DNA from 4 places in the Brachybacterium ginsengisoli genome. Region 3 is predicted to be linked to each of the others. Evidence: riboswitches for the same ligand, from Rfam matches in the RefSeq annotation. Region 3 holds a riboswitch; each other region holds the start of a gene.
The links. A riboswitch is a leader RNA that binds a small molecule or an ion and turns the genes downstream of it on or off. The one in region 3 is predicted to bind thiamine pyrophosphate.

Region 1 (7,678 bases), 1.8 Mb from region 3:
CTCCTCGATGCCGGTGCGCTGGCGGATCCACTCGTCGCTGGTCTCGACCAGCTGCTCGAGGTCCTTGTTGGTCATCACTCGCTCGGGGCGGTAGTGGCCGGTTCCGACGATCCGCGAACCGGCCACGGGGGCCGGGAGGGCGAAGGGGCGGGGTGTCGCGGTCATGAGGGCTCCTGCCGTCGGGGGGTCGCAACGATGGTAGATCCGCGGGCGCCGCTCGTGGGTCCGGCGGACCCATGTGTGACCTACTTCGGGCGCGGGGATTCCGCCAGCGTCACCGCCCGCGGGGTCGAGCGGACCCGGGCGTCGAGGAGAGCCTCGGTCTCCTCAGGCGGTGACGTTGAGCGTCGAGCGGGAGTCCGCGCCGCGCCGCACATGGATCTGCTCGGCGATCTGGGCCTTCATGTCGCCCACGTGGCTGACGATGCCGATCGTGCGGCCGCTCTCGGCGAGGCGCCCGATCTCCCGCACCACGGTCTCGAGGGTCTCAGGATCCAGGCTCCCGAAGCCCTCGTCGATGAAGAGGGTCTCCATCTGCACTCCCCCGGCCTCTCCCATGACGATGTCCGCCAGGCCCAGCGCGAGCGCGAGCGAGACGAAGAAGGTCTCGCCGCCGGAGAGGGTCTCGGGCACGCGCGCCTGATCGGTGCGGCGGTCCAGGACCAGCAGGTCCAGGCCGGTCTTCCGTGCGCCGCGGGCGCCCCGGTCGCGCAGCAGCTCGAGGTCCGAGCCGGAGAACAGGGCCAGGCGCTGGTTGGCGGCCTCGATGACGGCGTCGAGCCGCCACATGAGCACATAGGTGGAGAGCTGCACGCGCTCCCCGTCGCTCGAGCGGCCGGTGGCGAGGTCGGCGACGCGCACGGTGATGCCGGCGTCCTCGCTGACGGTGCGCACCTGGGCCGATGCGGTGGCCAGCGCGGCGCGGGCGGCGGCGGCCCGTTCGGCGATGCCACGGTGGCGGGCGGCGACCCCGGCGGCCTCGCGGGAAGCGGTCTGCGCGGCGGCGAGCCTCTCCGCGGCGGCGGTCCGGGCGGCCTCCGCCTGTTCGCGGGCCTCGTCGCTCGCGAGGGCGTCGGCGATGCCCTCCTCGGCCAGGCCGTCGGCGAGACGGGACTCCTCGACGGCGCGGGTCTGGACCTGCTTCTGCAGGCGGATGCGCTCCTCGGCGGGGAGCACGGCGGCCTGCGCGGCCTCGGCAGTGGCGAGCCCGCTCGCGGCGAGCGAGCGGTGGGCGTCCTCGGCGAGCTCGGCCGCCCGCTGCTCCGCCTCGGCCCGGGCCCGCAGCGACTCCCGCAGCGCGCTCGCGGCCCGCGCGCGGGAGAGGTGGGCCCGGCGACGTGCGGCGATCGAGTCGTCCTCCCCGCGGGCCTCGGTGATCCGGGTGCGGTCGGTCTCGAGGGCGTCCGCGGCGGCGGTGAGCGCGGTCCGCTCGCGCTCGAGGGCGAGCGCGTCCTCCTGCCGCCGACGGGTGAGGGTCTCGGTCTCCGTGTCGAAGGCGGTCAGAGCGGTCTCGAGCCGGGTCGCCGTCTCCTCGGCTCGCCGGGCGGCGGTGACCTGGGCGGTCGCGGCGTCGACGGCGGCCTTCGCGGTCTCGGCGGTGAGCTCGCCGGCGGCCTCGCGGAGCCGGTCGAGCTGCTGGGCGGCCAGGGCCCGGGCCTGCTCGGCGCGGGAGTGCTCGGCCTCGGCGGCGCGTCGGGCGGTCTCGGCGGCCCCGACCTGCTCGGGGGTGACGGCGTCCTCGGCGGCGCCGGCGGGGCGGGGATGCTCGAGCGCGCCGCAGACGGGGCACGCGTCCCCGTCGGCGAGGTCCACGGCGAGCTCCGCGGCGATGCCGGCGAAGCGGCGGCTGCGCAGATCGGTCTCCGTCGCGGCCCGCTCCTGGGCGATGCGGAGCGCGGCGGCGGCCTTCTCGCGGGCGGCCCCGACCTGCTTCTGCTGGGCGTCGGCGGCGGTCGTGGCCTGCTGGCGCTCCTCGGCGGCGCGCAGGGCGAGGCGGGCATCGCCGAGGGCGCGGGCGCCCTCACGCGCGGCATCGCGGGCGGCGACCTGCTCGGCGCGCTGGGCGGGCCGCTTCTCGAGCTGCTCCGTGAGCGCTGCGCCGGCCGTGGTCGAGGCGACGAGCTGCTCACGTCGAGCCGCGAGCTGCTGCTCCCGTGCGGGCAGGGCGGTCTCGAGCTCGACGAGCTCCTTCAGAGCACCCGCGGCGGCGGTCTCCTCGTCGGCCTCGGCGACCAGCTGCGACGCGGGGTCCTCCCCCTCGAGCAGGTCCACCACCTCGCCGTGCTTCGGCCGGGTGGCGGTGGCGAGCTGGGCGAGCGCCTCGACGGCGGTCGCGGCCCGGGCGGAGGCGGTGTCCCGGCGGCGCAGCACCTCGACGACGGGGCGGGCGGTCTCGTCCTGCTGCAGGCGGCTGCGCGCGGCCTCGACGGCGGGCTTCTCCGTCGTGAGCCGTGCGGAGAGGGTGTCGAGCTCGCGCCGGCGGTCGATGCGTCGGCGCGCGGTCTGGGCGTCCTCGGCGGCGGTGCGGGCGGTCTGCTCGGCGGCCCCGGCCCGCTCGGCGGCGGCCGCCGCCCCGTCGGCCCGGGAGGTGACCGCGACGAGATGCTCCTCGGCGAGCGCGGCCAGGGGCTCCAGGCGCAGCGCGGCGGCGTGCTCCTCGAGCAGGCTCACCTGCTCGTCCTCGAGTGCGGCCGCCTCGGTGAAGCGGGCGAGGGCCGTGCCGAGGGTCTGCTGGGCGGCGTCGACCTCACGCCGGGCCTGCTTGCGCATCTCCTCGAGCTGCTTCTCGACGCGCGCGTAGGTCTCGGTGCCGAAGACGCGCTGCAGCACGGCCTGGCGCTCCCCCGTGCCGGCCCGGAGGAAGCGGGCGAACTCGTTCTGCGGCAGCAGCACCGTCTGCGTGAACTGTTCGCGGCTCAGCCCGACGGCGAGCTGGATCTCGCGACCCACCTCGTCGATGCGGGACGCGATCGCCTCGACGCCGCCGCCCCCGCCGGCGGTGTCGGCGATGACGTCGGCGATCAGCTGCGGCGAGCCGATCCGCCACAGCACGGCCCTGGCCTGCTCCTTGGTGGTGCCGGTGCCGCGCATCTTGGGTCGCTGGAACTCGGGCTGGCGTCGCACCCGGAAGATCCCCGAGGCGGTCTCGAACACCAGGTCCACCACGCTCGCCTCGGTGGGCGGCGCGAACTGCGAGCGGATCCGGTCGCCGCTGCTCGCGCTGCCGGCGACCTGCCCGTAGAGGGCGAAGACGATCGCGTCGAGGATCGTGGACTTGCCGGAGCCGGTGGGGCCCTCGAGCAGGAACATGCCGCTGGCGCCGAGGGCGGCGAGGTCGATCTCGACGGTTCCGGCGAACGGGCCGATGCCGGTCAGGCGCAGGTGGTGGAGCTTCACGAGGCCTCCTGCTGGCGGCGCACCGCGGTGTAGGCGCGGTCCAAGACGTCGTGCTCGGCAGGGGTGGGTGCCGCTCCGGTGACGTGGGCGAGGAAGTCGTCCATCACCTCCAGCGGGTTCTGCTCGCGCCGCACCACGGGGGTGGCGTCCCGGGCCTCGCGGCCCTCGGGCGCGTACTCGGTCAGGAGCAGGTGGGGGAACGCCTCACGCAGCTGCTCCTGCAGGTGGGCAGGACGGGCCGGGTCGGTGACGACGGCCTTGATCCAGTCCCCGCCGTGCTCGTCGCGGCGGGCGAGGATCTCCTCGAGGGTGCCGCGCAGCTCGGTGAGAGGACGCGGCACGGGGGTCTCGAGGCGGCGCACCTCGGCCGTGGTGCCGGGTGCGCCGAGCTCCACCATCAGCACGGACTTGCGGTGGTTCCGCTCGGAGAAGGAGAAGGCCAGCGGGGAGCCGGAGTACCAGGCGGGTGCGCCGACCGTGCGCGAGAGGTCCTGGCAGCCGTGCAGGTGGCCGAGGGCCAGGTAGTCGATGCCGCCGAGCACCCCGGCGGGCACGGAGTCGACGCCGCCGACGGCGAGGTCGCGCTCGGAGTCGCTCGCCTCGCCTCCGCTGACGAAGGTGTGGGCGAGCACGACGGTGCGGGCGCCGGGATGCGCGGCGGCGCGCTCGCGCACGCGGTCCAGGGCGGCACGGGTGACGGCCTCGTGGCTGCGGGCCAGCGGCGGCTCGCCCTCGGCGACCAGCTCGGTGCGCGCACGGTCCGGCTCGAGGTAGGGCAGGCCGAAGAAGAGCACCTCTCCGTGCTCGTCCTCGACGATGACGGGATGTTCGATCCCCGGCACGTCGGTGAGCAGGTGGATGCCGGCCCGCATCAGCGAGCGCCCGAAGCCGAGACGCTCCGGGGAGTCATGGTTGCCGGAGGTGAGCACGACGGTGGCGCCGGTGTCCGCGAGGCGGGCCAGCGCCCGGTCCAGCAGGGACACGCTGCTCACGGCGGGCACCGCGCGGTCGTAGACATCGCCGGGCACCACGACCACGTCGACCTGCTCCGCCTGGACCAGCTCGACCAGCCAGTCGAGGAAGGCGGCCTGGTGCTCGTGCAGGTCCACCTTGTGCAGGGTGCGGCCCAGGTGCCAGTCCGAGGTGTGCAGGATCTTCATGCCCCGAGCCTACGAGCGGGAGCCCACACGCGAAGGATCCGACGCCTCGGTGTGGACGCCTACAGGTACGGATCGGCCCAGGCGCTGATGATCCGGGCGGCGCGCTCGGCCTGGCCCTCCGCGGTGAGGAAGTGGTCGGAGCCCTCCAGCGAGATGAAGCTGCGCGGGTGCTCCGCGGCGCGGAAGATCGCGCTGGCGTTGTCGACGTCGACGGTGGCGTCGGTCGGCGAGTGCATGACCAGCAGCGGACGATCCAGGGTGCGCACCTGCGTGATCAGCTCCGACCCGCGCACGTCCTCCACGAAGTCCCGCTTCAGGGTCAGCTTCCGGCCGCCGATCAGCCACGGGGCCGTGCCCTCCTCCACCACGCGGTCCGCCACGGAGTCGTAGTGCCGCTCCACGCCCGCCGGGTCCGAGGGGGCGCCGATGGTGACCACGGCGCGCACGCTCGGCAGCTGCTGGGCGGCGACGATGGCGGCCGCGCCGCCCCAGGAGTGGCCGATCAGGAGCTCCGGCGGGGTGCCGCGATCGGCGAGGAACTGTGCGGCGCGCACGGTGTCGTCGACCTTCACGGTGAAGGACCCGTCTCCCCACTCGCCGTCCGAGTCGCCGAGGCCCAGGCAGTCGTAGCGCAGCATGCCGATGCCCTCGGCCGCGAGACCGCGCGCGATCCGGAAGGCCGCCGGTGAGTCCTTGCCGAGGGTGAATCCGTGGATCACCAGGCCCCAGCCGCGGGCCTCGCCCTCAGGCGTCTCCAGCACGCCCGCGAGCTCCGGGCCTCGGGAGCTCGGGAATCGGACTGCTTCGGCCATCGCTCAGCACCTCTTCCGGATCCGTCTGAATCGCTGCACCGTAGCACCGCGATGACGCACCGGAGCCGGATCCCTCCGCACGATGTCCCTCTGTGACCATCGCTGACGGCCGTCGTGGCCCCTGACCTACACTCGCCGGTGGACACGGGGTGCGCCGTCGGCGCTGAGATCACACCCGTGGAACCTGATCTAGTTCGTACTAGCGAAGGGATGTCCGCATGAGCTCGGATCCTTGCACCCTCTTTCCGCCTGCCCTCGATCGTCCGGCGCTGCCGCGAGTGGTCTCGATCGCCGGCACCGATCCGACCGGGGGCGCCGGCACCGCCGCGGATCTCAAGTCGATCACCGCCGCCGGCGGGTACGGCATGGCCGTGATCACCGCAGTGGTCGCCCAGAACACGCACGGCGTGCGCGACATCCATGTCCCGCCCACGAGCATCCTCACCGCGCAGCTGGAGGCGGTCGGGGAGGACGTCGCCCTCGAGGCCGTCAAGACCGGCATGCTCGGCACCGCCGCGGTCATCGAGACGGTCGAGACCTGGGTGCGGGAGCATCCGCCGCGCGTGCTGGTGGTCGACCCGGTGATGGTGGCCAGCAGCGGCGACCGCCTGCTCGAGCCCGAGGCGGAGCGGGCGATGATCCGCTTCTGCGCCCTGGCCACCGTGGTCACCCCGAACATCGACGAGCTCGCGGTGCTCACCGGAGCGCCCCGCGCCCGCACCGAGCGCGAAGCCCTCGATCAGGCCTCGCAGTGGGCGGAGCGCACCGGCGTGAGCGTGATCGTGAAGACGGGCCATCTCGAGGACCGCGAGGTCGCGAACACCTGGGTGGGCGCCGACGGCTCCCGCCACCGCGTGCCCTCGACCCGGGTGGACACCACCAGCACCCACGGCACGGGCTGCTCCCTCGCCGCCGCTCTCGCCACGCGCCTGGGCGGTGGGCACTCCCCCGCCGCGGCGCTGGCCTGGGTGACCGACTGGCTGCACGAGGCCGTCGACCATGGCGCGGCGCTGCAGGTGGGCGGCGGGCATGGCCCGGTCGACCACTCCCACCGCTCCCGTCGGCTCTCCGCGGCGGGCTCCGCCGCGCCCTGGCTCCCGGCCGACGCCGTCGCGGAGCGCTGGGAGGTCCCGGAGCTGCTGGTGGCACCGGCCGACGGTCCCGCCACCCCGGCGGCGGTCGCGCCCGTCGGCCCCTGGACAGAGGCGCTGTGGGCAGCGGGAGCGCCGCTGGCGCAGCAGATCTCCGAGTCCGGGTTCGTGCGGGCACTGGTGGACGGCTGCCTCCCCGAGGCGCAGTTCTCCTTCTACCTCGCGCAGGATGCGCACTACCTGGTGCGCTACTCCCGCGCACTGGCCGCCCTCGCCGAGACCTCCGCCCGCACCGAGGCCCGCGAGTTCTGGGCCGCCTCCTCCCGGAACTGCCTGGCCGTGGAGATGGAGCTGCACCGTGACTGGTCGGCCGGTCGCAGCGAGGCGGCGACCATTCCCGTCGGCCCCGTGACCAGCGCCTACACCGACTTCCTGCTCGCCCACGCGCTCGGTTCCCCGAGCGTCGTGGCCGCCGCCGCGGCGCTGCCCTGCTTCTGGCTCTACGCCCAGGTGGGGGCGGATCTGCCGGATGTCGCGCCGGATCACCCCTATGCGGCCTGGCTGCTGACCTATCGCGACCCGGATTTCGTCGCGGGGGTGCGCGGCGCGCTGGCCGTGGTGGAGCAGGAGCTCGATACCGCCGCGCCCGAGGTCCGGGCAGAGGCGGCCCGCGCCTTCCTGCTCGCCTGCCGCCATGAGCTGGAGTTCTTCGAGCAGGCACGGCGGGTGGATCCCGGCGGTGCCTGGGCCGACGCACCGGCGCTCCAGACGGCGGGGGTGTCCCGATGAGCCTCCCCGCCGCATCCGTCGCCTCCGACCGCTCCGTCGATCGTGCCCTGCCGCCGGAGGGCCGGGCCGCGCTGCGTGCCGGGGTGGCCGGGAACCTGGTCGACAACATCCACGTGTTCCTGCCGGTCACGGCGCTGGCCCCGGCGATGCTCGTCATCGCGGGACCCGGTGCGACGGCGTCCACCGGGGCGCTGATCATCATCGCGATGCTGATGGGCAGGCCCGTCGGCGGCGTGGTGTTCGGGCGGATCTCGGACCGTCTGGGCCGCACGCGCACCACCAGGATCGCGATCGCCGGCACCGCGCTGTGCGCCCTCGCGATCGCCGCCGTCCCCACGCATCAGCTGCTGGGCGCCGGCACGGTCGCCCTGATCCTGCTGCTGCGCTTCCTGTGCGGGATCTTCGTGGCCGGGGAGTACTCGGCTGCGAT
Region 2 (7,678 bases), 1.4 Mb from region 3:
CGTACGCGGCGGGAGCCCCTCCACGCCGCGCTCCCCCGCCCAGTCGTCGAGGCGGTGCTCCACCAGCAGCACCGCGACCTCGCCGCCCGCCGTCACAGCGCGGGCGGCCTCGCGCACCGCGCGCACCCCGTCGGCGTCGAGCATCGCGGTGGGCTCGTCCAGCAGGAGCAGCCGGGGCCGGGCCGCCACGGCCGCGGCGAGCCCCGCCCGCTGCAGCTGCCCGCCGGAGAGGGTCGCGGCGTTCCGGTCGCCGAGGTCGCCGATCCCCGCGTCCACGAGGACTCGGTGCACCTGCTCGCCGATCCGTTCCGGCGGCACGCAGCGGCTCTCGAGCGGGAGCGCGACGTCGTCGGCCACCTGCGGGAGGCAGACCCCGTCGGCCGGATCCTGCCCGAGCACGCCCACGACCTGCGAGGCGGCGACGACGCCGTCGGCGATGGGGTCGATCCCGCCCACGCGGACCGTGCCGGTGACCCGGGCGCGCTGGTGGGCGGGGATCGCTCCGGCGAGCGCCCGCAGCAGGGTGGACTTGCCGCTGCCGCTGGGTCCCAGCAGCAGCACCTGCTCCCCGGAGCGGATCGTCCCGGTGAAGGGGCCGACGCCGGCGCCGGAGGGCAGCACGATCTCGAGATCCCGCGCCTCGACGACCGGCGCCGACGGCTCCGGCCGGGCGGGCGCAATCCTCTCCGGGACGGTCCTCGGCTCAGCGGACACGACGCTGCGGGATCCCGTCAGCTTCAGCGCCCTCGCCGGTCGACGCGGCGCCGATCGCGAAGTTCGCGAGCACCCCGGTGCGCTCGAGGGCGCGCACGATCACCCGCGCCAGCAGTCCGCCGAGCACGATCCCGGAGAGCACCTGCACCCCGAGCCGCAGCGTGAGCAGATCCTGCCCGTACCAGCCCATCCGGTACGCGGTCCAGAAGAACACCAGACCCGCGCCGAGGGCCCCGGAGGCCGCGAAGACGCCCCAGCCGTAGCGGCGGTAGCGGGTCAGGGCGAAGGGCAGCTCGCTGCCGATGCCCTGCAGGGCCGCGGCGAGCACCAGCAGCGGGCCCACGGGGCTGCCCAGGAAGATCACCTCGATGACGGCCGCGAGGATCTCGGCGAGGATCCCCACGCCGGGGCGGCGCAGGATCATGATCGCGATCGGTCCCACCAGCAGCCAGGACCCGAACAGGACGTGCTGGGCGAGGTCGCCGGCGGGTCCCATCGCGATCGCGAGCGCGTTCCAGGCCTGCACGAACACCCAGTAGAGGAAGCCGAACACCACGCCGAGCACCACCACCAGCACGATCTCCCGCAGCGAGAGGCGGGAGCGGCGTGCGGCGGGCTCCGTCGAGGAGGTCCGTGCGGTCGGGGCGGCGGTCATCGCGTCGCCCCGTCGAGCTCGCGCACCTCGTGGGAGGGGCTGTTCAGGGAGAGGGTGAGATGGCTGGTGACGTGCTGGACGCTGCGGCCCACCAGCAGCCATCCGGCCACCGCGGTGGCGATCACGTCGCCGATGTCGCCCTCGAGGCGGGTGACGAAGTGGGCGGAGCCGCGGAAGGTCCCGAGGTCGCGGGCGTGGTCGATCGCGGCGTAGATGTCGCGCATGTGGTCCGGGGCGGTGCCGTCGGCGGAGACCTGGTCGGCCAGCGGGTACAGCGCCCATTCGGCGGTGGCGTACCGGCCGGTGCGGCGGGGAGCGGGCACCTCGGTGCTGCGGGGTCCTGCGCCGCCGGGCAGCTCGCAGGCTACCTCGCCGGGGCAGCCGCGGGACAGGGTCACCGCGAGCGAGGCGTGGTGCTCGGTGCGCGCGAGGTCCTCGGCGAGGTCGATCAGATAGCGCTGCAGCTGGCTCTCGTGGCCGCCCACATAGGTGGAGACGTCCCCGGTCTCGTGCACCAGCCCGGTGTCGTCCAGGCGGGAGAGGATGCCCGTCAGCACGCGGGCGTAGTCCTCGGTCATGACGGAAGCGGTCAGCCGGGCGCCGACACCGAATCCGAGCGGAGTCGCAGTGGGATCGGCAGACGCAGCGGGATCGGGAGACGCAGTGGGATCGGCAGTCGCGGTGGGATCGGGAGTCGCAGCGGGATCGGGGCGCCCGCCGGGCGCGGTGGGCGGAGCGGGGGTGCCGACGGGTGTGGGGGCCATGTCCGGTGCCTTTCGACGGAGGCACGGGCACCCGGCGACCTTCGCTCGGCGGAGCTCCCTGCGCCGGCATGATCCGGATCAGGTTCTACGGTCGGAGTTGGAGAACTCCCTCTCAGCCCGGCTCACCGGACTCCCGTGCACGCAGCCACCGTACCCCGGCCCGTCGGGCGCGGAGCAGGGCGGTCCGCACCGCGGCTCTCCCCGGGATCAGGCCCCGCCGACCTCGACGGTCGCATCGGCGCCCCAGTCGCGCACCTCGGTGCCCTCCGGTGCGAGGTTCGTGGACTGGCGCAGGAAGATCGGGCGACCGGCGGCGCTCGCGACCGCGTCGTGCACCGGCAGCGCGAGCACCGGGTTCACGGCGCGCAGGAAGTCGATCGTCTCGGCCACCTTCGACCAGGGGGCGACGACGGCGAAGGCGAGCACGTCGATGCCGTGGAACTCCTGCACCGGCTCGAGGGAGTCGCCGGTGATGCCCAGGCGCGGGCCGCCCCCCGCCTCGAGGACCAGACCGCAGTTGCCCACGCGGGGGATGTCGGGGTGGATGATCGCGTGACGGCCGCCGACGGCGCGGATCCGCACGGCGTCCTCGCCGTCCAGCGCGGGCAGCTCGTGCAGCTCACCGGCGCGCAGCGGGAGCACCCGCTCGGTCGGCACGGGGCGTGCGCCCTCCCCCGCCTCGGTCAGCTGGGCGGCGGTCTCCGGCTCCGCGATCACCACGATCCCGGGGGCCAGCGCCAGCACCTCGTCCAGCAGGTCCCGGTCGAGATGGTCGGGGTGCTGGTGGGTGACCAGCACGGCGTCCAGGGCGGAGAGCGCCTCGGGTCCGAGCGCGCGCACCGCCTCGGCGCTGAAGCCGCCGGGATCGACGAGCAGGTGCCGCCCGGCGATCTCGACGAGCAGGCAGGAGTGGACGAGGTGGCGGATCTTCATCGGTTCCTCCCGGAAGGGGTCGTGGATGTCCCGAACCTATCGCCGTCGCCGCCTCCTGCCCAGTGCTCGGGCGAGGAGGCCGATCGCACGGTGGGCGGTCCCCCGCGGGGACGCCACGGATCGGTACGATGAGCGGGTCGGGTCCGTCCCGTCGGCCGCCCCGGGCGCCGACGGCGCATCGTCCCGCAGCACTCGTCCGTCAGGCCCGCCCCGAGGCCGTCGTCCCCCAGGAGAGCACCCATGCCACGTGTCGTGGTCCACGTCATGCCCAAGCCGGAGATCCTCGACCCGCAGGGCAAGGCGGTCGCCGCCGCGCTGCCGCGTCTGGGCTTCGAGGGCATCGCCTCGGTCCGCCAGGGCAAGCGGTTCGAGCTCGAGGTCGAGGGCGAGGTGACCGAGCAGGTGCTCGCCACCCTCCGCGAGGCCGCCGAGACGCTGCTGTCCAATCCGGTCATCGAGGACGTCGTCGCGATCGAGGTCGAGGACGCGGCCCACGGGAAGGCGCAGGCCTGATGCGCATCGGTGTGGTGACCTTCCCGGGCACTCTGGACGACCGGGACGCGCTGCGCGCGGTGCGGATCGCCGGCGCCGAGCCGGTCGCGCTGTGGCACGGCGAGGACGATCTGCAGGGCGTCGAGGCGATCGTGCTGCCCGGCGGCTTCTCCTACGGCGACTACCTCCGTGCGGGCGCCATCAGCGGCTTCGCCCCGGTGATGGAGAAGGTGGTGGATGCGGCGAAGGGCGGGATGCCCGTGCTCGGCATCTGCAACGGCTTCCAGATCCTGTGCGAGACCCATCTGCTGCCCGGTGCGATGATCAAGAACGCGCACCGCTCGTTCCTGTGCCGCGACCAGCCCCTCGCGGTGGAGAACAACCGCACCGCCTGGACCACCGGGTACGACGCGGGCCAGGTCATCCGGATCCCGCTGAAGAACCAGGACGGCCAGTACGTGGCCGACGAGCGCACCCTCGCCGAGCTCGAGGCCGAGGGCCGGGTCGTCTTCCGCTACGTCGCCGGCGCCTCCCACGGTCCCGCCGGCTTCGAGGCCAACCCCAACGGCTCGCGCCACGACATCGCCGGCATCACCAACGCCGAGGGCAACGTGGTGGGCCTGATGCCGCATCCCGAGCACGCGGTCGAGGCCGGCTTCGGCCCGGACCAGCCCGGCGAGGGCACCCGCTCCGGGATCGACGGCCTGGCCATGTTCACCTCGGTGCTGCGCAGCATGGTGGCCTGACCACCCCCAGCGCACCATCTCCCGAGCGCCGTCCCGCCCACCAGGGTGGGGCGGCGCTCGTCGCAGGGGTGCCGCTGGACCACCGCCGCCACGGCGCCGCTCAGAGGACCAGTGAGTCCTCTCCGTCGACGATCAGCACCTGGCCGTCCCGCAGGGCCCAGTACGACGTGCCGGCCGCCTCGTACCGGCGGGCCACCTCGCCGAGCAGCTCGGTCTCCGGATGACGCGGCGAGTCCAGGTGCGGGACCACGGGTCGATCGAGCACGCCGAGACCGTCGTACCTCACCCCGCCGTGCTCGGCGATGCAGGGGCCCACCGGATCGCAGTGCTCGAGCCCGGCGAGGGACGGCGCGAGGACGCACGCGCCGGCGCTGAAGCCCGCGTACACGAAGCGGTCCTCGCGCAGACCCTCGAGGATCACCTCGTCCATGCCCGAGCGGGCCAGCGCCATCCTCAGGGTGAACACGTTCCCGCCGCGGATCCACAGGAAGTCCGGAGCGCCCACGGCGTTCCGGATCGTGCTCGCGTCGTGCTCGCGCAGGTCGAGGTCCCTCGCCGTGAGGCCCAGCTCCGCGAGCAGGGCGATCTGCCGTCGGGTGTCCGCCTCCCGGCGGTCGTCGGCACAGCCGTCCAGGGCGTTGGCGATCACGAGTCCTCGTCGGTCACCGCGCACCATGGTGCGCAGTCGTTCTCCGTGCTCGCCGAGCTGGTAGGACGACAGGTACATCCTCATGCCGCTCCCGCCTCCTGGCCGCGCGGGTCAGCGCACCGCGCTGAGCACGGTGAAGCGGCGGTCGCGGGCGCGCTGCTCCACGGTCGCGAACCGCGCTCCGAGCTCGGGGCGGTAGCGCAGGTGGGAGTTGTGCACGAACCACAGCTGCCCGCCAGGGCGCAGCACGCGGGCGGCGGCGTCGAGCAGGCCCTGGACGAGGGTCGCATCGACCGCCGTGCCGTCGTGGAAGGGCGGGTTCAGCAGCATCAGGTCGGCGCTTGCGTCCTCCTGGAGGGAGGCCGCGTCGTCCCAGGAGACCTCCACACCCGCGCGGTCCAGGCCGGCGGCGGCGAGGGTCGACGCGGTGGACGCGACCGCGTCGGCGTCGAGGTCGGTGCCGAGCACCGAGGCGTCGGGCAGCGCTACGGCGAGATAGGCGGTCATCAGGCCGTTCCCGCTCCCGAGGTCGATCGCCCGGGCGGATCCGCCGGGCTCGCCGACCCCGTCGAGCTCTCCGCCCCCGAGAGCGCGGTCCAGGGCGTCGAGGAGCAGGAGGCTGCCGGCGTCGGCCGTGGCGGCGCCGAACACGGCCCCGTTCCCCCGCAGCGGCAGCTCGTGAGCGGTGCCGCGCACCGAGATCCGGGCGCTCCCCTCGGTCGGCATCGGCATCGTGACGCCGGCGCGCACCCCGCTGCCGATCAGGGCGCGGGACTTCCCGATCCCGCGGCTCGCCCTCACCTCCCCGAACACCTCGCCGAGCACCTCGTTCTGCCGACGGGTCATGTGCTTGACCCGGCCGCCCGCGATCACTTCGAGGTGGTCCCGGCCCTCCCCCTGCGAGGCGGCGGCCAGGCGCCGCACCCGGTCCTCGAGGGCGTGGACGGCCTTGGGCAGGCGCATGAGCACCAGATGCGGCTCGATCCCGGTCGCGGCGGCCTCGAGCGGCATCGGCGAAGGTCCGGCCGGCACCTGCAGCCGGCCCGCGGCGAGGGCGTCGGCGAATCGCTCCCGCAAGCGAACGGCCAGAGCCCGGGAGGTGGCCCAGCTCAGCACCGTCGCCTCGGGATGGTCCGCGAGCGCCCGGAGGGCGAAGGCGGTCAGCTCCCCGGTCGCATCGTCGACGACGAGCACATCGCAGGGACAGCCGATCCCGGCCTCCTCCGCCGCAGCGATGATCACGCGATCGGTCTGGTCCGGTCCCGTGGGCGCGACAGGGACCGGCGGGGCGTCGACGCCGTCGAGCGGATCGTCCTCGAAGGGGTCAGCGGCGGAGGTGTGGATCACGGGTTCAGTCCTTCGGGAGTCCGATCCGGCCGCGCGAGCGCAGGTGGCCGTTCGGGAGCGTGGGGGCGGGCAGGGCCGCGGGGGTGTGCGGGGCGAAGGGGCCGAACTGCTCGGCATCGGCGGCGAGGCCGCCGCGCGCCCTGGCGTCCGGGTGGATCGGAGCCTCCGCGAGCGTACCCTCCGCACCGATCTCGGCCTGGTAGCGGGCCCGGAACGCGGCGATCTCCTCGTGAGTGCGACCCACGAAGTTCCACCACATGATGATGTCCTCGCCCAGCGGCTCCCCGGAGAGCAGCATCGCGCGGAGGTCCTCGCCGTCGGCCGCACGGATCTCCAGCTGCGAGACGCCGTCGGGCAGCACCATCAGCTCCCGCTGCGCGATCTCCGCCGTGCTCACGCCGGCCCGGAGCCGGGCGGCGCCGCGATCCACGAGCAGGCCGTGCTCGTGCCCGGGCTCGAGGTCGAGGCGCACGGTGGTGCCGGCGCGCAGGTCCAGCTGGACCATGCCGAGCGGGGTGTCGGTCTCGACCTCGCTGCGGTCCTCGAGCACGGTGCCGTCCTCGAGGGTGGCGCGGAGGCCGCCGAGACCCACACGGGCACGCACCGCGTCGGTCCCGATCTCGGGCGGGGTGGAGACCTGGAAGGCCTGGTCACGGAAGCGGGTGCGGTCCGGCAGGGCGTACCAGAGCTGGACGCCGTGCAGGATCGTGGTGTCGGGGACGGAGTACTCCGAGTGGGTGATGCCGGAGCCGGCGACCATGATGTCCACGTCGCCGGGCCGCACCAAGGCGTGGCTGCCCAGCGAGTCGCGGTGCGTGATCGCGCCCTCGAACAGCCACGACACGGTCGCGAGGCCGGTGTGCGGGTGCCGGGGCACCTGCATCCCGTCGGAGCCGGAGACGTCGTCAGGGCCGAAATGGTCCACGAAGCACCAGGCGCCGATGAGCGAGGTCCGCTTCGCGGGGAGGGTGCGGTGCACGGTCATGCCGCGCGGGCCTCCGAGCGGAACCTCGCGGGGCTCCAGCAGCACGAATTCTTCGAAGGCGCTCATGGGGCGAGTGTAGAGAGGATCCTCCGTCGCCGCCGGGGCGCTCTGGTGGTCCGGCACCGCCCGCCCTACTCTGAGCGCATGTCCGAGCAGACGCCCGCCGCCGCCCTCCTCGCCCGCGCCGTCGAGGCGGGCACCGTCCCCGGAGCCGTGATCGCGTACGGCCACGATCCGGTGCCGATCGCCGCCGGGTCGATGGCCGTGGACGGCCCGACGATGCCGGCCGACGCGATCATCCGCATCCAGTCCATGACGAAGCTGGTCACCGCCGTGGCGACGCTGCGGCTCATCGAGCAGGGCGAGCTCGAACTCGACTCCGCCGTGGGGACC
Region 3 (7,678 bases):
GCAGGATCATCTCCCACTGCCGGCCCAGGTGGCCCACGCGCACCAGCGCCACCACCGAGGCGGCGACCGGTCGGGCCGGCATCCGCAGCCGCTGCGCGAGCGCGTCTCCGAGGGGCGTCGCCGCCACGCCGCCGAGCGCGAGCACCCCGGGGGCGACGAAGGCGGTGATCCTCGCGGCCTCCTTGAGGCCCACCAGCCAGGCCTCGCCGGAGAGGGCGGGCGCGTCGCCGAGCAGGGCCGTGGTCCAGGCCAGCCCGGCGGCGGAGAGCAGGATCGGCAGCAGGCGCAGCACCCCGCCGCGCAGGGTGCGCACCGCGAGCGGGGCCAGCAGCACCGTCGGCACCAGCGCGAGCAGACCGCCCTGCCAGGTCTGGACGGCGAAGGAGCCGATCGCCGCGAGGATCCCGATCAGGCACAGGGTCAGCGGGTTCAGGGCGTCCGCGGGGATCCGGCGGCGCGGCGTCAGGGGAGGACCGGCGGGATCCGGGGCGGGCAGCTCGGTGCGGTGGTCGGCGCGGGCGATCAGCTCGGGATCGTGGGAGGCGACCAGGACCGCGCAGCCGCGGGAGGCGGCCTCGGAGAGCAGCGCGAGCACCGCGGCGCGGCGGCGGGCGTCGAGGCCGACGGTCGGCTCGTCCAGGACCAGCAGCGACGGGGACTGCGCGAGCGCCGCGACGATCGCCAGCCGGCGCTGCTCGCCGCCCGAGAGGCGATGCGGGTGGGCGCCGCGCAGCGCGGAGAGACCGGCCCGCTCGAGCAGCTCGTCGGCGAGCCCGGGATCAGCGGCCCAGGGGGAGGCGAGGACCTCCTCGCCCACGGTCGCGGCGACGAAGGAGTGCTCGGGATCCTGGGGGACGAAGGCGGTCTGTTCGGGCTCCGGCCGGGTGACGGCGCCGGTGGCGGGTTCGCCCGGGTCCAGAAGGGCGCGCAGCAGGCTCGTCTTCCCGGCGCCGCTCGGGCCGGTGAGCACGGTGATCCGGCCGGCCCGGGCCTCGAGGCCCAGCGGCTCGTGCAGGCCGCGCGCCGGGACGGTCACGCCCTGCAGCGAGGCGAGCACGGGACCTGCCGTCGCCGTCTCCGTGCTCGGCGGCTCCGCGCCCAGCACCCCCTCCTGCCGCAGCAGCGCCGCGTGCTCGCGCAGCACCGCCCGGGGGTCGCCGTCGGCGATCACCTCCGCCTGTGCGCCGAGCACCACCAGCCGGTCCACATGGGGGATCCAGGGCTCCAGGCGGTGCTCGGCGACCACCAGGGTGGAGCGCGAGCGGTCGCACGCACTCAGGACCGCCTCGCGAACGAGAGCGGCGGTGTCGGCGTCGAGCATGCTGGTGGGCTCGTCCAGGAGCATCAGATCCGGGTCCAGGGCGAGCGCGCCCGCGAGTGCCACCCGCTGCTGCTGGCCCCCGGAGAGGTCGAGCGGCGCGCGCGAGGGTTCCACACCCACCTGCGCCGCGGCGAGGGCCGCCGCCGCGCGCTCGTGGATCTCCGGTCGGTCCAGGGCCGCGTTCTCCGGCCCGAAGGCGGCATCCCGCGCGATGGTCGCGGCGACCAGGGCGTGGGCGGGGTTCTGCAGCAGCAGGCCCCGCTCGCCGGTTCGCTGCGGCGGCGGGAGCAGGCCCGTGCCCTCGCCGTCCTCCGGATCGAGCAGGCCGGCCAGGGCACGCAGCACCGTGGACTTCCCGCTCCCGCTCGCGCCCGCGAGCAGCACGCGCTGCCCGGCGGGGATCGCGAGGTCGAGCCCGGCGATCGTCGGCTCCCGCCGGGTCAGGGGTCGCCAGGTCAGACCGGTCAGCTGGTGACCGGTCGTGACGGAGGAGCGGGGCGCGGGGATCGTGGCCTCCCGGTCAGACCGCGACGGTCCGGGCGTGCTCCCGGCCGGCGGCGAGGGAGTCCACCGCCCCGGTGGCGACCAGCGCTCGGGTCGCCGCCCAGCCGAGCACGCCGCACAGCAGCGCCCCGGAGATGAGGAAGAACCCGAGCATCGCGCCGGAGAAGCCCCAGCTCATCTCCTGGTAGTAGGCGAACCTCTCCCAGCCCCACTCGAGCAGGGCGGCGAGCACGCCGCCCAGGATCGCGACCGGCAGGGTGTAGCGGCGGTAGCGGGTCAGCAGGAAGGCGAGCTCGACGCCGCCGCCCTGCAGGAGACCGGAGATCGCGGTGCCCCAGCCCCACTGGCTGCCCAGCAGCATCGAGAGCACGGCGGCGATCATCTCCGCCAGCAGGGCGGCGCCCGGCCTGCGCACGATGAGACCGGCGAGGATCGCGGGCAGGAACCAGATCCCTGCGAGCAGCCCCTCGGCGGGCTTGAACGCCGCGGTGAGCGGACCGATGAGCGTGTACAGCTGGCCGTAGCCCAGGAACGCGACCCCGAAGGCCGCCCCGATCAGCACGGTGACCAGCAGGTCCACGGTACGGAAACGAGTCATCACTTCTCCTTCCCAGTGGAAGGGGCGCAGGGCACCGGCGGTGCCCCCACGGAAATCCCGACTCCCTACGCCGGTGCGAGCCGGATCAGGTTCGAGGGTCTGCGCCTGCGCGCACTCTCAGCACCCTGCGGTGCTCCCCTGTCAGTGGATGACGATCGACCAGTCTACGCGACCGGGTCCGCTCGTCCGGTCAGCGTCGTGCGCGGATCGCCTGGTCGACGGCGTCGGCGGTCGCGTGCGGGTCCTCGGGGGAGAGGATGTACTGCGTCGTCCCCCGGCCGATGATCTCGACCATCGTGCCCTCGCGGGTGACCAGCATCCTGTAGGGACGTTGCAGGTCATCGAGGGTGAACACCTTGCGGGAGCCGACCGGGGTCAGCTCGGCGAGCTTCGGGGTGCTCGCGCGGCCCCGCCGCCAGCCGTAGCCGCCCAGGGTCACGCCCACCGTCGACCGCGGCAGCTCGCGCAGCTGCACGGTGCGGAAGTCCTCGAGCGGCCAGGCCCGGCGCGGCAGGAAGCCGCCGAGGCTCACCGTCAGCCCGTGCTCGTCGACGATGAAACGGGTCCACTGACCCATCCACGTCCACAGCGCGAGGGCTGCGAAGAGCGCCACCACCAGCAGGACGCCGAGCGCCGTGGAGCGCTGGGCCATGATCAGCGCGAGCACGGCCCCGGCCAGCAGCGTGAGCCCGATCCGGGTCCAGCCGATGGCCGAGGGCCGGGTGCGGCCCACGTAGAAGGGCGCCTCGGGCCTCACCAGATGCTCACCCGCTCCTCGGGGGCTCGGTACATCGCGTCGCCCTCGACCACGCCGAAGGCGGTGTGGAACTCCTCGAGGTGGCCGACCACGGTGTTGCAGCGGAACTCCATCGGGGCGTGGGGATCCACGGCCAGGCGACGGATCGCCTCCTGGACCCGGTTCCGGCCGCGCCACACGGTGGCCCACGACCAGAACACGCGCTGGAGGCCGGTGAAGCCGTCGATCTCGGCGGCGACCTGCTCCTCGTCGTGGCTGGCCAGGTAGGCCTTGACGGCGATGGACAGACCGCCCAGGTCGCCGATGTTCTCACCGATGGTGAGGGCTCCGTTGACCCGGTGGGAGTCGTCGAGCTCCCGGGGGGAGAGGGTCGAGTACTGGGTGATCAGCTGCGCGGCGCGGGTGTCGAAGGCCTCGCGGTCCTCGGGCGTCCACCAGGAGATCAGGTTGCCGTCGCCGTCGTACTTCGAGCCCTGGTCGTCGAAGCCGTGGCCCACCTCGTGCCCGATGACCGCACCGATGCCGCCGAAGTTCACGGCGTCGTCGGCCTCCGCGTCGAAGAAGGGCGGCTGCAGGATGGCCGCCGGGAAGACGATCTCGTTGCGGCCGGGGTTGTAGTAGGCGTTGACCGTCTGCGGGGTCATGTGCCATTCGGTCTCGTCGATCGGCCCGCCCACCTTGGCGAACTCGAAGGCGGCCTCGAAGCGGCGCGAGGCACGAGCGCTGGCGACCAGGTCGCCGGGCACGATCTCGAGCCCGTCGTAGTCGCGCCACTGATCGGGATAGCCGATCTTCGGGATGAACTTCTCGAGCTTCGCGAGCGCCTTCCGACGGGTCTCGGGAGTCATCCACTCGAGGCTTTCGATGGAGGTGCGGTAGGCGGCCATCAGTGCGTCGACCAGCTCGGTCATGCGCTCCTTGTGGGAGACCGGGAAGTGGCGGGAGACGTACTCGCGGCCGACGGCGAAGCCGACCACGCCCTCGACGAAGGCGACGCCGCGCTTCCAGCGGTCGCGCAGCTCCTCTGCCCCCGAGAGGGTCCGACCGGAGAAGTCGAAGTCCTCCTCGACCAGGGCGGCGGGGCCGTACGGGGCGTAGGAGGCGACGGAGTGGAGGGAGAGCCAGGTGCGCAGCACGGCGAGGTCCTCGCCGGCCAGCAGCTCCGCGGCGGCGGTGACGAACTCGGGCTGGCCGATCGAGACCACCTCGAAGGCCTTCGCCGGCGCACCGGTGCCCTCGATGTAGGCGTCCCAGGGGAAGGCCGGCGCCAGCTCGCGGCGCTGCGCATCATCCATCGGGTTGTAGGACTTCTCCCGGTCCCGCAGGCGCACCACGTCCAGGTGGGAGGCGGCGAGGCGGGTCTCGAAGCCCATCACCGCGGCGGCGAGGTCCTCGGCGCTCCCGGCGACCAGGCCCTCGCGTCCGGGGAGGGCGGCGAGGCGGGCGAGGTTCGCGAGGTGCTCGACGTACGCCGTGCGGATCTCGGCGTAGTGCTCCTCGCGGTAGTAGGACTCGTCCGGCAGGCCGAGGCCTCCCTGATGAATCTTGACCTGGTAGTTCGTCGAGTCCATGTCGTCGGTCCAGACGTAGGCCAGCAGTGCGGAGGCGCCGGAGTCCGGGGCGGCCATGACCCGCACCACCTGATCGAGGTCCGCGGCGGCGGCGACGGTGCCCAGCAGGTCCTCGAGCACGCCCACCCCGGCGGCCTCGATCGCGTCGGTGTCCATGAACATGCGGTACAGGGCGCCCACCCGGTCATGGTCCGTGGCGGGGACCTGCTCGGCGCGCGGGTCGCGGGAGGTGACGTCGGCCGCCGCCTCCTCGACGATCTCCCGCACCCGCTCCTCGGAGAGGTCGCGCAGGGCGTGGAAGGCACCGTCGCTCGAGCGGTCAGCGGGCATCACGTGCTCGCTGAGCCAGCGGCCGTTGACGTGCCCGAAGAGGTCGTCCTGGATCCGGACGGACTCGTCGACCTGGTCGAGGGAGAGGCCGGAGGGGCGAGCGGAGGGGGCAGTGGTCATCATCGGCTCCTGCGAGGTGTGGAGGGGGTACGGCGGGTCAGAGGACGTTCAGGCCGAACACGGCGAGCAGCAGGGCGAGCAGCCCGAGCCCGAAGGGCGCGTAGGCCCAGGGGCTGCGGGAGCGGCCGGCCGGCGGGCGGCGGTGCAGCACCAGCGTGGACAGGCCCACGCCGATCGAGAGCACGACGGTGCCGATCACGAGCACCGGGGAGAGGATCACCAGGACCGTGGCGCCGACCTGGAACATGACCGTTCCGAGCACGTCCAGCAGTCGCATCACGACGGTGGAGCGGGCGCCGACGCGGTGCGCGAGCAGGGTCGAGATCGCCTCCTCGGACCACTCGCCGGGGCGGGCGATCCGCTGCCGGGTGGTGACCGTCTGCGCGGTGGCGAGGATCAGCCACACCAGCGCGCAGCCGGCGCCCACCCAGATCCCGAGCTCCGAGCGGATGTCCGCCGGCCACAGCAGGATCGCGAGCAGCACGGCGGCGACGCGCAGCAGCTCGTCGACGACGCTGCGCACGGCCAGCAGGCCGGGGTTCACGGCCAGCTGGGTGCGGGTGCGGGCCACGAACAGGCTGGTGGCGATCAGGGAGATCAGCTGGGCGGCGCCGAGGCCGATGCCGAGCAGCAGGGTGACCGGGGAGAGCGGGGCGACGGGGAGGATCGCGAGCAGCAGCACGACGCCCACCGCGGGGATCAGCAGCGCTTGGATCGACAGTCCCTTGACGAGATCCCGGACGAGGTCCGCGCCGGTGGGCGGATGGTCGTGGCCGGTGTGGTCGTGCGGGTCGTCGCAGTGCGGTGCGGAGGCCGCAGGGGTGTCTGGCATGGGGCTCCTTCTGGGTCCTCACCAGGGTACCGGGGACGGACAGGATGCGATCCGACGCCCTCGGTGTGGAACCATGGGCCCGTGAGGACGGATGCGATGACCACCGGGGGAGAGGGCCTGTCGCCCCTCCAGCGCCAGCGCGCTGTGGGCGCCGTCGTGGCCGCAGCCGCCGGGGACGCCCTGGGTGCTCCCTACGAGTTCCAGCCGCCCGTGCCCGACGTCGAGGAGATCGACATGATCGGGGGCGGCGTCCTCGACTGGCAGCCGGGGGAGTGGACCGACGACACCGCGATGGCGATCGTGGTCCTGGAGGCGTCCCTCGCCGCGTCGGACGGCCATGACCTGCGGCTCGACACCGCTCAGGACCACATCGCCCGGGAGTGGTACTCCTGGTCGCTGGGCACTCCGGACATCGGCACGCTCACCTCGCAGGTGGTCCGCACCGCCGCCGATCTCGCCCGGGAGGACGGCCATTACGCGCCCCGGGCCAAGGACTTCCGGATCGCGGCGAGCACCGCCCACGAGCAGCTCCCCGCCTCCGCCGGGAACGGATCGCTGATGCGCGCGCACGTCACCGTGCTGCCCTATCTGCTCTCCCCGGAGGAGGATGCGGTCGAGGCGATCACCGCGGTGTGTCGCTTGACACACGTGCATCCCGACACGATCGAGGCGAACATCCTGTGGGGCCTGGCGGTGCGCCGCGCGATCCTCACCGGCGAGATCGATGTGCGGGTGGGGCTCGCGCAGCTGTCCGAGGAGCGGCGCGAGGTCTGGCTCGAACGGATCGAGGAGGCGGAGCAGTCCACCCCGGAGATGTTCCGTCGCAACGGCTGGGTGGTCGGCGCCTTCCAGGCCGCCTGGGCCGCGATCTCCGGCGTCAGCCCGATCCCGGAGGGGAAGTTCGCCCAGCGCGATGCCCTGGTGGTGGCGCTGCGATCCGCCGTGCGCGCCGGCTACGACACCGACACGGTCGCCTGCATCACCGGGGCGCTGATGGGGGCGGCCCTCGGTCCGAAGGCCGTGCTGCCCGAGTGGCGGCGCATGCTCTTCGGCTGGCCGAGCTACGAGGTCGACGAGCTCTGGGGCCTGGTGGAGCGCGTGATCGCCCCGATGGTCCGCGAGGGCGGCGAGGGGACCCGCGCATGAGCCGGGCGAGCTGGGATCTGCGGGTGCTCAGCTGGAACCTGTGGGAGCTGCGCGGTGATCTCGCGGCGCTCGTGGAGGCCGTCCGGGATCTGGAGCCGGACATCCTGCTGGTCCAGGAGGCTCCGCGGTTCGTGCTGCCGACGACGCGGCTGCGCTGGTTCGCCCGGCAGATCGATCGCCGGATCCTGCTCGGCGGGGCGGGCGGGCGCGGCCTGGCGATCCTCGCGACCGACGAGGTCGCTGCCCAGGTGATCCGTCGCGGCGCGCATCCCGTGGCCCAGACCGTCTCGGACCTGAACTCGACCTATCCGCGCGGCGTCGCCGCCCTGCGCCTCTCGGTGCCGGGCGGCGGGACGGCCGTGGTCGCCGCGACCCACCTGGCGCTGCAGGAGGACAACCGGATGCGTCATGCGGAGCACCTCTCCGCCCTGGTGCGCGGCGCCGGGGCGCCGGTGATCCTCGGCGGGGATCTCAACGAGACCGCCGACGGGACCGCCCG
Region 4 (7,678 bases), 720 kb from region 3:
GCTACGCGAAGTTCGAGACCTTCCCGATCTGGAACCTGCCGCTGGAGCATCCGGTGAACCTCGCCTACGAGTCCGCCACCGCGGACCTGGATGATGTGAACCTCATCGACCCCTTCCACCTCGCCGCCTATGGGAAGCAGGTCACCAGCTACAACCGGGACGTGGAGGTCTTCCCGCTGCTGCGCACGCTGCTCGAGAAGCTCACCGGCAGCTCGCCGTACGCCTCCCCCACCGACATGGGTGTGAACCTCGCCGGGGACTGCATCGTCGCGGACGAGGTGTGCCGCGAGGCCTCGCGGCAGGAGATCATCCGCCGCTACTACAAGGCGCTCATGCACGAGCGGATCAACGACGAGGACGACGTCGTCTCCCAACGGATCGGGATGGTCATGTCCAAGGCGGGCTGTGTGCCCCAGGACCGGGCCGTGGTCGATCCCGCCCTCGCCGTCGAGGCCCGCACCGGCGAGCCCGGCGCCGCGATCCAGCTGGCGGACGGGACCCTGATCACCGGGAAGACCTCACCGCTGCTGGGCTGCTCCGCGGCGATGCTGCTGAACGCTCTGAAGCATCTGGCCGGTCTCGACGACTCGGTGCAGCTGCTCTCCCCCTCCTCGATCGAGCCGATCCAGTCGCTGAAGACGGAGCACCTTGGCAGCCGCAATCCGCGCCTGCACACCGACGAGGTGCTGATCGCGCTGTCGGTCTCCGCCTCGACCGACGAGGGCGCCCGGCGGGCCGTGGAGCAGCTGCGCAGCCTCGCCGGCTGCGACGTGCACACCACCACGATCCTGGGCACCGTGGACGAGGACATCTTCCGCAACCTCGGGATCTCGGTCACCTCGGAGCCGCGGTTCCTGCACAAGGCGCTCTACCACAAGCGCTGATCCGCACCCCAGGGCTCAGGCCGGGACGTCGGTGGGGACCAGCACGAGATAGGCGAATCCCAGCAGGTCGCGGTGCCCTCGCAGCCAGATCGTCCGCTGCTGGTCGAGCTGCTCCCGCACTGCGCCTGCCCGCGGATGCTCCGGGTTCGCGGCCAGCCCCTGCTCGAGCGGCGCCATGTGCCCGGACTCGTAGTCCTCCCACTCCTGGCGGGTGACCGTCTGCGTGGACAGCGGGCGGAACCCCGCGGCGATCGCCGCGTCCACGAGGTCCGGCAGCAGGAGGCTCTCCTGCGCCGTCGTCCCCTCCCACAGCGCGGCGAGCTCGACGTCGCTCGGCGTGTGCTCCCAGTACTCGCAGCCCAGCAGCACGCGGCCCTGTGGCCGCACCAGCTCGCGCAGACGGCTCAGCGCCGTGGGCACATCGCCGAAGGCCTGGAACGCCCCGATGTTCACGACCAGATCGGCCTGCGGAAGGGTCTCGTCCGCCGGTCGTGCCTCCAGCTGCACCCGATCCTCGAGGCCGCGCCGTCGAGCCGACTCCCGGCCGCGCTCGATGTCCGGGCCGTGCTCGTCGATCCCGAGGCCCTGGGCGGAGGGAACGGCGTCGAGCAGGTCGAGCAGCAGCTCCGCCCAGCTGCAGCCCACGTCGAGCACATCGCTCGGCGCGGCCCGTGCGAGCCGGTCGACGAGTCGCTCGGCGCGTTCAGCGGAGAGCGGGGAGTTGTAGGTCAGCGCCGATCCGCTGCCGACGGGAGGAGGTGCATCCGGGGAGTCCATGCCGTGATGGTGCCCCGCCCGGGCGGCAGGGGCCAGGGAATTGCGGGCGCCGCCGGACGATGACGGACGCCGGATCGAGCCCTCCGCGACGGATGTTAGGGTCGGCGCCGATCCCTCGGGTGCCCGCAGCAGCGGGCTGAGATCGGACTGTCGCTGTCCGAGTACCGACCGAACCTGCCCGGGTAATGCCGGCGAAGGAAGAAGGAGAGCGCAGCGCCATGTCCGCACGCCCCGAGAACTACTCCACCCACCACCTCGACGTGCTCGAGGACCGAGAGCACGGCATCCGGGTGCCCGTCACCCGCATCGATCAGGATCCTGCGCCCGACGGCTCCGAGAACCCGCCGCTGCGGGTGTACCGCACAGCCGGTCCCGGATGCGAGCCCGAGGAGGGCCTCCCGCCGATGCGCTCGCGGTGGATCGCCGACCGTGAGGACGTGGAGACCTACCCGGGGCGGAATCGCAGCCTCGCCGACGACGGGCGCGGCGCCCTCCGTCGCGGGGAGGCCAGCGCCGAGTGGGGCGGCCGACGGCGGGATCCGCTGCGCTCCCGGGCGGGTCGGTCCGTCACCCAGATGCATTACGCCCGACGGGGAGAGATCACCCCGGAGATGCGGTTCGTCGCCCTGCGGGAGGAGTGCGACGTCGAGCTGGTGCGCAGCGAGGTGGCCGCGGGCCGGGCGATCATCCCGGTGAACGTGAACCATCCCGAGGCGGAGCCGATGATCATCGGGAAGGCGTTCCTGGTGAAGATCAACGCGAACATCGGCAACTCGGCGGTGACCTCATCGATCGCCGAGGAGGTCTCCAAGCTCGAGTGGGCCACCCGATGGGGCGCGGACACCGTGATGGACCTGTCCACCGGGGACGACATCCACACCACCCGGGAGTGGATCCTGCGCAACTCCCCCGTGCCTATCGGCACGGTGCCGATCTACCAGGCGCTCGAGAAGGTGGACGGCGATGCGAACGCTCTGACCTGGGAGATCTTCCGCGACACGGTGATCGAGCAGTGCGAGCAGGGCGTGGACTACATGACGATCCACGCCGGGGTGCTGCTGCGCCACGTGCCGCTGACCGCTGATCGCGTCACCGGGATCGTCTCCCGCGGCGGCTCGATCCTGGCGGGCTGGTGCCTCGCGCACCACCGGGAGAACTTCCTCTACGAGCACTTCGACGAGCTGTGCGAGATCTTCGCCCGCTACGACGTCTCCTTCTCGCTCGGGGACGGGCTGCGCCCGGGGTCGCTCGTCGATGCGAACGACGCCGCCCAGTTCGCGGAGCTCGACACCCTCGCGGAGCTCACCGAGCGTGCCTGGGCGCACGACGTGCAGGTGATGGTCGAGGGTCCGGGGCACATCCCGCTGCACCTGGTGCGGGAGAACGTGGAGCGCCAGCAGGAGCTGTGCCAGGGAGCGCCCTTCTACACGCTGGGCCCGCTGGTCACCGACATCGCCCCGGCGTATGACCACATCACCTCCGCGATCGGGGCCACGGAGATCGCCCGCTACGGCACGGCGATGCTCTGCTACGTCACCCCCAAGGAGCATCTGGGCCTGCCGGATCGTGATGATGTGAAGACCGGCGTGATCACCTACAAGATCGCGGCTCATGCCGCGGACGTCGCCAAGGGACATCCCGCGGCGCGCTCCCGGGACGACGCCCTGTCGAAGGCTCGCTTCGAGTTCCGGTGGCGGGACCAGTTCGGGCTGTCGCTGGACCCGCAGCTGGCGGAGGAGTACCACGACCAGACCCTCCCGGCCGAGCCGGCGAAGACCGCGCACTTCTGCTCCATGTGCGGGCCGAAGTTCTGCTCGATGCGGCTCTCCCAGGACATCCGCGACACCTACGGGAACGCCGCGGACCAGTCCGAGATCGCCCGTGCGGGGATGGCGGCGAAGTCCGAGGAGTTCCTCGCCGCGGGCGGCACCGTGTACCTGCCCGATCCGGCGCTCCCGCGCGAGCGCTGAGGAGCGGATCGGGAACTTGCGACCGCAGTCCCGATGGGGTCGACTGGTCTCCTCGCCGCCGCAGGGGGCGACCGCCCGAGGTCGGGCGATCGCAGCGGCGGGGAGTCCATCGTCGTGATGCCACGGGGGAACACCATGAGAACGGTCCGATGCCTGCTCGCCGCACTGGCCGCCCCCGTGCTGGTCCTCGGCCTCGCCGCCTGCGCCGGCTCCGACGAGCCGGCGGCCGGGGACGGCACGACGACGGAGAGGACCACCGAGGACCCGACCACCGAGGAGACCACCTCGGAGGAGGCTCCCTCCCCGGTCACCGGCGTCGAGCACGTCTGGATCGACGACTCGTGGGAGGTGCAGGAGATCGACGACCTCTGCGCCATGATCGAGCCCTCTCCGGCGCCCTACTCGGACCAAGAGGGGTTCTTCACCTGCGGCCCCAACGCTGCGAGCGCCCTGGCATGCCAGGTCGAGGAGGACGGGCTCGCCCGCTGCATCACCAGCCTCCCGGACCGCTCCGGGATCAGCTTCACCTCGGAGCAGGCCGCGGCCACCGACCTTCCGGCGAACGAGGACGCCCTGCCGATCCAGGTCACGCTGCCGGACGACGTCACCTGTAATCCTGTGTCCCACGACCACGCCGAGCACTTCGAGGACTACTTCAGCTGGTACGCCTGCTCGGACGGCTCGGAGCTGCTGACCGATGAGGACATCAGCAACACCTTCTCGATCGAGGGCGATGCTTGGACGGTGCGGCGCTCGATCGACCAGCAGGCGCCCGAGGAGGTCGTGCTGACCACAGCGACCTTCGCCGGCACCGACTGAGCTGTCCCGCCGCGCTGGCGGAGGGCTCGCCGGTGCTCAGCGCTCCTCGAGCGCTCCGTCGGCGACGTCGAGCCCGAGCATGCGCGCGAGGGAGCGGATCTCGGCGTGCACGGCGCGGGTCACGCTCGGAGACCAGGTCCCCTCCTGCCGCAGGGCATGCACCTCGAGCACGCCGTGGACATGATCCGCCTCCAGGTCCGCGGTCCCGACGATGCGGTCGCCGTGGAGGATCGGCAGGGCGTAGTAGCCGAATCGCCGCCGGGCCGCGGGCGTGTACATCTCCAGGGCATAGTCGCTGGAGAACAGCTCCTTGAGCCGATGCCGGTCGAAGGTGAAGGGGTCGAAGGGCGAGAGCAGGGCGGTGCGCCCCCGGAAGGTCGTCTCCTCGAGCTGGGCGGGATCCACACGCCAGCGGCCGCGCACCCCGTCGATGACAGCCTCCTCCCCCACCTGCCCCAAACCGGGATCGCAGTCGGGGCCGTCGGCCCGGGCGATGCCCAGCACGGCGAGCCGGCCTTCGTTCCGCCGCCGCTCCGCCTCGAGGAGCGGGACGGCGGCGACGTCGGGGAAGACCCGCTCGGCGAGGTCCCAGACGCGCAGCCGCCCCTCGCGGTGGGAGACGGCGACCTGGCCCCGGTCTGCCAGCCGCTCGAGCATCATGACCACGCTCCGGTCGTTGTTCCACCCGCCGGAGCGATGCGGCACCGGGAACTGCGCATGGAGCTCCTTGGGCGGCAGGGGCCCTTCGGAGCGGAGGGTCTGCAGGATCTCCTCGGCCGCGGCGGCGTTGGCCTCCACCCACTTCGCCTGCTGCTGGGCGAACGGCGGCGGAGGATCTCCCGGCCAGGCCTCCATCGCTGCGCGGTGCAGCGCAAAGCGCCCGGAGGCCTGGAGATATCCCCTGATCTCGACGACCCGGCGCGTCGTGCGCCATTCCTCGAGCTCCTGGGGATCGAAGGCTCGGCCCATCCGGGACCACAGCACCAGCTCGGGGCTCGGGCAGATGTAGGCGGTGAGGTCCAGTCGGATCGCACCCACTCCCGCGATCGCGTCCTCGAGCGTGGTGGGACGAGGAGCGGTCAGACCCGCGGCCCGCACGGCGATGCGTCGGGCCTGGCGCGCAGTGAGCTCGTGCATCGTCGGACCGTCTCCCTTCGCCGGACGGCGCCGAGGGACGCCGGGTGCCCCCATGGTGGCACCCGGCCTCCCGGCCCGCACCCCGTTCGGGGACTCGGGACCGACCTCCCTCGCTCAGGGCAGGGTGACGAGCGCCTGCACCGGCGCGTGGTCGGAGGGGTAGCGTCCGCTGCTGTCCGTGGAGACGTTGATGGCGGCACGGAGGGTGGTGACGTCCGGGGTGCTGAGCACCCAGTCGATGCGATCGGCGCCCTCGACCGGATCCTTGTAGCCGGGGAAGGTCCCCCAGGCCGGGGTCACCTGCTCCTGGGCGACGTCCCAGGTGTCGAGCGTGGGCCCGTCGGTCACCAGGGTGGTGTACCCGCCGGAGTTGTGGGCGGGAGAGTTGAAGTCGCCGGTGACCAGGGTGGGCAGGGCGTCGAGCTCGCCGCCCTCGAAGAGGTCGATCATCGCCTGGGCGCTCTTGATCCGCGCCGGCTCGGACTGGTGATCGAAGTGGGTGTTGATCATGGCGAACTCCGCCCCGCTGACCAGATCGCGCAGGCGCGCCCACACCACGATGCGGGTGACCGTGTTCCCCCAGCTGACCGAACCGATCACCTCGGGGGTGTCCGAGAGCCAGAACTGGTCCCAGGAGAGAACCTCCAGGCGGGTCGCGTCGTAGAAGATCGCGGAGTACTCGTCCTTGCTGCCGCCCTGACGGCCGTACCCGATCATCCGATGGCGGGGCAGCGCCTCCTCCACGGCGGAGAGCTGGATGTACTTGGCCTCCTGCACCCCGAGCAGGGTGGGCTGCTCGCGCTCGAGCAGGTCCACGAGGACGGGCCGACGGTCCGGCCAGTGATCCGCCTCGCCGGGCTGGGTCGCCGTGCCCCGCTCCAGGCGGATGTTGAAGGTCATCACGTGCAGCTGGTCGCGCTTCGCCTTCCCGATGAGCGCCTCTCCCTCCCCACGGGTCTCGGCGGAGGCCGGGCCGGCGAGGGCCGCGACGGCGGTCATCCCGGCGGCGGCACCGAGTCCGGACAGGATCGTGCGGCGGTTCAGGGGGCTGGTCATGAGGGTCTCCTCGGAGTCGACGGGGCGGGCACTGTGGCGATGGCGTCGTCGTCCCGCCCCATGTCTCCGAGCGCCGTGGGCGTGCGAACGCCCACCGGGAACGGTAAGCACTGTTCAACGGGAAGATCGGGCATACCCGTCACGGATCCGCGAGTGTTCATGCACCGGGCAGGAGTCCGTGATCCGCCCGTCCCCTGCTCGCCGGGCAGGACCGCCTCGGTCGAGCTCGGGCGTGGGCGGTCCGCGCCGGTTCCGCGGCCTTGCCCTAGAGTTCCGAGGGTCGGACTCGACGCACTGAGCCGTCCCTGCGTGCGTCGGCTGAGGTGTGCGCAGCGTCCCCTCGACCCGCCCAGGAGCTGCTCCCCCGCCATGCATGCCGATCCCCTCTCTTCCGAGGTCCTCGCCCTCGTCACCGATCTCTGGGAGCACCCGGAGCTCGGCTATTCCGAGCACCGCACCGCGGCGGCCGTCGAGCAGTTCCTGCTCCGGCACGGCGACGGGCTCGCCGTCGAGCGCTTCTCGACCACCGGGCTCAAGGTCACCCTCCCCTCCGCAGCCCCCGACGATCCCGAGCGTCGCCGCCTCGCCGTCGTCGCCGAGCTCGACGCCGTGATCTCCCCCGCTCATCCCGACGCCGATCCCGCCACCGGAGCCGTGCACGCCTGCGGTCACCACACCCAGGTCGGCATCGCGCTGAGCGTCTTCGCGCAGCTCGTCAGTTCCGGCGACTGGGAGCGGGCGGATGTGGACCTCAGCTTCGTGTTCGTCCCTGCGGAGGAGTTCGTCGACCTCGCCCACCGGGAGCAGCTCCGCGAGGACGGCGAGATCACATGGTTCGGGGGCAAGCCCGAGGCGATGATGCTCGGGGTGTTCGACGACATCGATGCCGCCGTGTGCCTCCACGCCATCGGCGGGCTGCAGGACGGGCCGACGATCGAGATCGACTGCGATCTGGCCGGCTTCCTCTACAAGACGGTCGAGTTCGAGGGCGTCGCCTCCCATGCGGGACTGGACCCCTTCAGCGGGACCAACGCG

Region 1: it holds a riboswitch for thiamine pyrophosphate, as region 3 does, so the genes downstream of both, CFK41_RS02815 (bifunctional hydroxymethylpyrimidine kinase/phosphomethylpyrimidine kinase) here and CFK41_RS11050 (ECF transporter S component) in region 3, are expected to answer to the same signal.
Region 2: it holds a riboswitch for thiamine pyrophosphate, as region 3 does, so the genes downstream of both, CFK41_RS04850 (YkoF family thiamine/hydroxymethylpyrimidine-binding protein) here and CFK41_RS11050 (ECF transporter S component) in region 3, are expected to answer to the same signal.
Region 4: it holds a riboswitch for thiamine pyrophosphate, as region 3 does, so the genes downstream of both, thiC (phosphomethylpyrimidine synthase ThiC) here and CFK41_RS11050 (ECF transporter S component) in region 3, are expected to answer to the same signal.

The regions. Positions count from the first base shown of each region.
Region 1 is NZ_CP023564.1:658,620-666,297, reverse strand. Features, by position in the region: gene CFK41_RS02835 (beta-ketoacyl-ACP synthase III) at 1-165, opposite strand, end outside; gene CFK41_RS02830 (AAA family ATPase) at 328-3,396, opposite strand; gene CFK41_RS02825 (exonuclease SbcCD subunit D) at 3,393-4,556, opposite strand; gene CFK41_RS02820 (alpha/beta hydrolase family protein) at 4,616-5,368, opposite strand; TPP riboswitch at 5,504-5,596, shown strand; gene CFK41_RS02815 (bifunctional hydroxymethylpyrimidine kinase/phosphomethylpyrimidine kinase) at 5,587-7,248, shown strand; gene CFK41_RS02810 (MFS transporter) at 7,245-7,678, shown strand, end outside.
Region 2 is NZ_CP023564.1:1,101,164-1,108,841, reverse strand. Features, by position in the region: gene CFK41_RS04860 (ATP-binding cassette domain-containing protein) at 1-714, opposite strand, end outside; gene CFK41_RS04855 (ECF transporter S component) at 704-1,369, opposite strand; gene CFK41_RS04850 (YkoF family thiamine/hydroxymethylpyrimidine-binding protein) at 1,366-2,133, opposite strand; TPP riboswitch at 2,172-2,280, opposite strand; gene CFK41_RS04845 (MBL fold metallo-hydrolase) at 2,341-3,066, opposite strand; gene purS (phosphoribosylformylglycinamidine synthase subunit PurS) at 3,307-3,579, shown strand; gene purQ (phosphoribosylformylglycinamidine synthase subunit PurQ) at 3,579-4,304, shown strand; gene CFK41_RS04830 (Type 1 glutamine amidotransferase-like domain-containing protein) at 4,405-5,037, opposite strand; gene CFK41_RS04825 (methyltransferase) at 5,065-6,300, opposite strand; gene CFK41_RS04820 (pirin family protein) at 6,305-7,351, opposite strand; gene CFK41_RS04815 (serine hydrolase domain-containing protein) at 7,430-7,678, shown strand, end outside.
Region 3 is NZ_CP023564.1:2,466,379-2,474,056, reverse strand. Features, by position in the region: gene CFK41_RS11055 (ATP-binding cassette domain-containing protein) at 1-1,744, opposite strand, end outside; gene CFK41_RS11050 (ECF transporter S component) at 1,842-2,423, opposite strand; TPP riboswitch at 2,469-2,573, opposite strand; gene CFK41_RS11045 (hypothetical protein) at 2,614-3,180, opposite strand; gene CFK41_RS11040 (M13 family metallopeptidase) at 3,177-5,201, opposite strand; gene CFK41_RS11035 (hypothetical protein) at 5,239-6,033, opposite strand; gene CFK41_RS11030 (ADP-ribosylglycohydrolase family protein) at 6,130-7,179, shown strand; gene CFK41_RS11025 (endonuclease/exonuclease/phosphatase family protein) at 7,176-7,678, shown strand, end outside.
Region 4 is NZ_CP023564.1:1,742,494-1,750,171, reverse strand. Features, by position in the region: gene CFK41_RS07785 (DUF1846 domain-containing protein) at 1-884, shown strand, start outside; gene CFK41_RS07780 (SAM-dependent methyltransferase) at 900-1,661, opposite strand; TPP riboswitch at 1,769-1,878, shown strand; gene thiC (phosphomethylpyrimidine synthase ThiC) at 1,880-3,631, shown strand; gene CFK41_RS07770 (hypothetical protein) at 3,767-4,450, shown strand; gene CFK41_RS07765 (DNA glycosylase AlkZ-like family protein) at 4,487-5,587, opposite strand; gene CFK41_RS07760 (endonuclease/exonuclease/phosphatase family protein) at 5,702-6,643, opposite strand; gene CFK41_RS07755 (M20/M25/M40 family metallo-hydrolase) at 7,013-7,678, shown strand, end outside.